DNA from 2 places in the Streptomyces sp. NPDC045022 genome. Region 2 is predicted to be linked to the other one. Evidence: riboswitches for the same ligand, from Rfam matches in the RefSeq annotation. Region 2 holds a riboswitch; the other holds the start of a gene.
The links. A riboswitch is a leader RNA that binds a small molecule or an ion and turns the genes downstream of it on or off. The one in region 2 is predicted to bind glycine.
Positions count from the first base shown of each region.

Region 1: linked by a shared signal. The riboswitch ahead of gcvT (glycine cleavage system aminomethyltransferase GcvT) and the one ahead of gcvP (aminomethyl-transferring glycine dehydrogenase) in region 2 are both predicted to bind glycine.

Region 1 is NZ_JBWKIR010000023.1:46,165-48,616, forward strand. Features, by position in the region: gene glyA (serine hydroxymethyltransferase) at 1-13, opposite strand, end outside; gene gcvH (glycine cleavage system protein GcvH) at 28-405, opposite strand; gene gcvT (glycine cleavage system aminomethyltransferase GcvT) at 521-1,648, opposite strand; glycine riboswitch at 1,688-1,800, opposite strand; glycine riboswitch at 1,801-1,892, opposite strand; gene AC07C1_RS31240 (AAA family ATPase) at 2,073-2,452, shown strand, end outside.
Region 2 is NZ_JBWKIR010000022.1:9,896-12,347, forward strand. Features, by position in the region: gene AC07C1_RS30440 (DNA polymerase IV) at 1-844, shown strand, start outside; gene AC07C1_RS30445 (PRC-barrel domain-containing protein) at 766-1,137, opposite strand; glycine riboswitch at 1,257-1,351, shown strand; gene gcvP (aminomethyl-transferring glycine dehydrogenase) at 1,526-2,452, shown strand, end outside.

The DNA of each region.
Region 1 (2,452 bases), on a different contig from region 2:
TCAGGACAGTCATGGGGCTACGACTCCTCAGCCGGCGATGTGGGCGGCGTACTCGTCCGCGGAGAGCAGGTCGGCCGGCTCCTGGGTGACGCGTACCTTGAACAGCCAGCCGCCCTCGAAGGGGACGGAGTTCACCAGCGACGGGTCGTTGACGACGTCCTCGTTGATGTCGGTGATCTCGCCGGTGACCGGCGAGTACAGGTCGGAGACCGACTTCGTCGACTCCAGCTCACCGCAGGTCTCGCCCGCCTCGACGGTGGAGCCGACCTCGGGGAGCTGGGCGTAGACCACATCGCCGAGCGCGTTGGCCGCGAACTCGGTGATGCCGACCGTCGCGACGCCGTCCTCGGCGGCCGACAGCCACTCGTGCTCCTTGCTGTAGCGCAGCTGCTGGGGGTTGCTCATGGCCTGAATTCTCCTGTACGCGCGGGAGTGCTGGTGAAGGGGGGACTGCTGGAGCTGCTCGTGAGCAGGGGGAAGTGCGCACGGTCACGTCCTCGGGACGTTCCGCGCCCAGTGTCTACTTCTGGCGCTTGTAGAACGGCAGCGCCACGACCTCGTACGGCTCGTGGCTGCCCCGGATGTCCACACCGACGCCCTCGCTACCAGGAGCGGCGTGGGCCGCGTCGACGTAGGCCATGGCGATCGGCTTGCCCAGGGTGGGGGAGGGGGCGCCGGAGGTGACCTCGCCGATCACCTGGCCGCCCGCGACGACGGGGTACCCGGCGCGCGGCACCCGGCGGCCCTCGGCGGCCAGGCCGACCAGGACCCGGGGAGGCTCGGAAGCGGCGCGCTCAGCGGCCTCGGCGAGCGCCTCGCGCCCCACGAAGTCGCCCTCCTTCTCGAACTTGACCACCCGGCCGAGACCGGCGTCGAAGGGGGTCAGCTCCGTGGTCAGCTCGTGCCCGTACAGCGGCATGCCCGCCTCCAGGCGCAGCGTGTCCCGGCACGACAGGCCGCACGGGACCAGGCCGACGCCCTCGCCCGCCTTGGTCAGCGCCTGCCACAGCTCCACGGCGTGCTCCGGCTTCACGAACAGCTCGAAGCCGTCCTCGCCGGTGTAGCCGGTACGGGCGATCAGCGCGGGGACGCCGGCGACGGTACCGGGCAGGCCGGCGTAGTACTTCAGGCCGTCCAGGTCGGCGTCCGTGAGCGACTTCAGGATGCCGGGGGACTCCGGACCCTGGACCGCGATCAGCGCGTACGCGTCACGGTCGTCGCGCACCTCGGCGTCGAAGCCGGCGGCGCGCTCGCTCAGCGCGTCCAGCACCACCTGGGCGTTGGAGGCGTTGGCCACGACCATGTACTCGGTCTCGGCCAGCCGGTAGACGATGAGGTCGTCCAGGATGCCGCCGTCGGCCTGGCAGATCATGGTGTAGCGGGCGCGGCCGACGCCGACGGAGGCGATGTTGCCGACCAGGGCGAAGTTCAGGAAGGCGGCCGCCTCGGCGCCGGTGACGGTGATCTCGCCCATGTGGGAGAGGTCGAACAGGCCGGCCTTGGTCCGCACCGCGAGGTGCTCGTCGCGCTCGGAGCCGTAGCGCAGGGGCATGTCCCAGCCGGCGAAGTCGGTCATCGTCGCACCGAGCGAGCGATGCAGCGCGTCCAGGGCGGTGTGGCGCGGCTCAATGGGTTCGGTACTGCTCATCGGTCGGTCGTCTCCCAGGGCATGACGGGCGAGGAACGTTCCTCCCCATCTGTCATCGGAACCTGAGAGGTTCGCCATGACCGTCACAGGGACGACCACGGCTTGCACCTTGGGTGGAGCCACTGTCACAGCGGCCCGCTTTTCAGATGTGCCTCGCCCGCGCGGTAACGGGGCCTGAGAGATTCAAGGGAGGGACTTGCTCCTTCGGCGCCCCAGTGGCTGGGGACTCTCCCGCGCGGATTCAAGCGGCCGGTATGCAGTTGGCGGGGCCATCATTGCACGCCGCGCCCCCGCCCGTCAGGGCCCGCATCTGTAACCGACCTGTGGCCGTACGCGCACCGAACAGCCGACCCTGTCCCATTACCTTCTCTTTACATACAGCGGGCATGGGTATGACCGAGCCAACAGGGGGAGGACGATCACGGTGAAGAGGACCCCGGCGTATGCCGCCACCGCCACCGCCACCGCCACCACGACCGGCGTCGCGGTGCCGCAGCAGCCCTCCGCCCCCGCTCGCGAGCACTGCGCGAAGCACCCCGTCCCGGTCGTCCGCGATCTGCGCGACCGGGCCGGCCGCGGCCCTCGCGCCCTGGTCTTCGGCCCCCGTGACGTCGTCGTGGTCACCGGCCTGCCCGGCAGCGGCAAGTCCACGCTGATGGACCGCTCGGTCTCCGGCCGCCGCATCGACTCCCAGGACGCCCGCGACCGCTTCGCGGCCCGCGTGCCCCGTGGCCTGCCGTACGCGCTCTACCGCCCCCTGGTCCGCCTCGCGCACTACGCCGGACTGCGCCGCGCGCTGCGCAC
Region 2 (2,452 bases):
CGTGCGGCGGCTGCGCGACGCCGGGCTGTCGGGGCGGACCATCGTGCTGAAGGTACGGCGCTACGACTTCTCGACGCTCACCCGCTCCGAGACGCTCAGGGGGCCCACGGACGATCCGGCTGTCATCAGGGAGGCAGCCGCGCGGCTGCTGGACTCCGTGGACACCACGGGAGGGGTGCGGCTGCTCGGCGTGGGGGTCACCGGGCTCGCCGACTACACCCAGGAGGATCTGTTCGCGCAGGCGGCGGGCGAGCGGACAGCGGGAGACCTCGCCGAGGACGTCGCACCCGAGGCCGTGGCCGAGCAGCCGGAGCCCGCCGAGCGGCAGTGGCGTGCCGGGCAGGACGTGCGGCATGCCGAGTGGGGCCACGGCTGGGTGCAGGGCAGCGGCCTGGGCCGGGTCACGGTGCGCTTCGAGACGCCGCAGTCGGAGCCGGGGAGGGTGCGGACGTTTCGCGTCGACGATCCCGCGCTGGAGTCGGTGGAGCCGTTGCCGTTGGTGCAGGGGGCCGACGTCGCCCACGCGCCCGCCGGTCCCGACAGCTCGACTGGTCACCGTCATGGTGCTGCGCCCCCGGCCCCGGGGGAAGCGCGGCACCGCGACGCCGCTGGTGGCCCGGAGATGCCGCCGCGCGCGGACGGCATGGACCGGAGTCAGGCTTCGGGCGGGCGTGCGGCCTGGGGCGGGGGGCGGCCTTCGGAGGGGAGTCAGGCTGCGGACGGGGATCAGGGGGCCGGTGGGAGACGGGAGGCTGCGGACGGGGATCAGGCCTCCTCCGAGCCCGCCAGCCTGCCGAAGTCGTGGTCGGGGAACGGGGGCGGTGGGGCCAGATCGAGACCGTAGTGGTGGTAGAGCTGGAGTTCCTGCTCGGGGGAGAGGTGGCGGCCCACGCCGAAGTCGGGGGCGTCCTTGATGAGGGCACGGTCGAAGGGGACCCGGAGGGCACCGTCGATCACTTCGCTCGGCTCGAGCGGGACGAAGGCGTCCCGGGAGAACAGGCCGGTGCGTATGGCCGCCCACTCGGGTACCCCGGTCGCGTCGTCGAGATACACCTCGTCGATGGTGCCTATCTTGGTGCCATTGCGGTCGAACGCCTTGCGGCCGATCAGGTTGCGCGGATCGATGTCGGTCTGCACGGTCCCTCTCCCTCCACTTGGTCGCAACTCATCCGTAAGCACTACAAAAGAGCACATTCCAGGAGGCGGCCACTCGAAGGCTCAGGCGTTGACCTCGCTGGTAGGCTGACAGCGGCTGCTGACCCCGTGCGGGAGAGTCCTCCGACCACCTCGGAGGCGCCGAAGGAGCAAATCCTCCCCGGAATCTCTCAGGCTCACGTACCGCACGGACGAGGTCACTCTGGAAAGCAGAGCGGGTGTCGACGGCTTCCGCTCTCACCGACGGTGAAAGCCGGGACCCTCGGGCGCCCGGTGAAGCTCTCAGGTCGAGATGACAGAGGGGGAGGCCGTTCGGGCACCCGCGCCGTGGTGCCCCTCGCAGGTCGCGTCAGACCAGGAGGCCTCCGCAATGACCGCCCATCGCATTCCGCTCTCCGAGCTCGAGCAGGGCATCCCCTTCGAGCAGCGCCACATCGGGCCCGACCAGGAGGCGCGGGCCAAGATGCTCGCGCAGGTCGGTTACGGCTCGCTCGACGAGCTGACCGCCGCCGCGGTCCCGGATGTGATCAAGAACGCCGACGCCCTGGACCTGCCGGGCGCCCGCACCGAGGCCGAGGTGCTCGCCGAGCTGCGCTCGCTCGCCGACCGCAACCAGGTCCTCGGTTCGATGATCGGCCTCGGCTACTACGGCACCTTCACCCCGCCCGTGATCCTGCGCAATGTCATGGAGAACCCTGCCTGGTACACGGCCTACACGCCGTACCAGCCGGAGATCTCCCAGGGCCGCCTGGAGGCCCTGCTGAACTTCCAGACCGTGGTCGCCGAGCTGACCGGCCTGCCCACCTCCGGCGCCTCCCTGCTGGACGAGGGCACGGCCGCCGCCGAGGCGATGGCGCTGTCCCGGCGCATGGGCAGGAACAAGAAGGGCCTGTTCCTGGTCGACGCGGACGCGCTGCCGCAGACCATCGCCGTCATCGAGACGCGCGCCGAGCCGACCGGCGTGGAGGTCGTCGTCGCCGACCTCAGCGACGGCATTCCGGCGGGGATCGCCGAGCGTGGGATCAACGGCGTGCTGATCCAGTACCCGGGCGCCTCGGGTGCCGTACGGGACATCAAGCCGGTCATCGACCAGGCGCACGAGCTGGGCGCCGTCGTCACCGTCGCCGCCGATCTGCTGGCGCTTACCCTGCTGACCTCGCCGGGCGAGCTGGGCGCGGACATCGCCGTCGGCACCACCCAGCGCTTCGGCGTGCCGATGGGCTTCGGCGGGCCGCACGCCGGCTACATGGCGGTGCAGGAGAAGTTCGCGCGCAGCCTGCCGGGCCGGCTCGTGGGC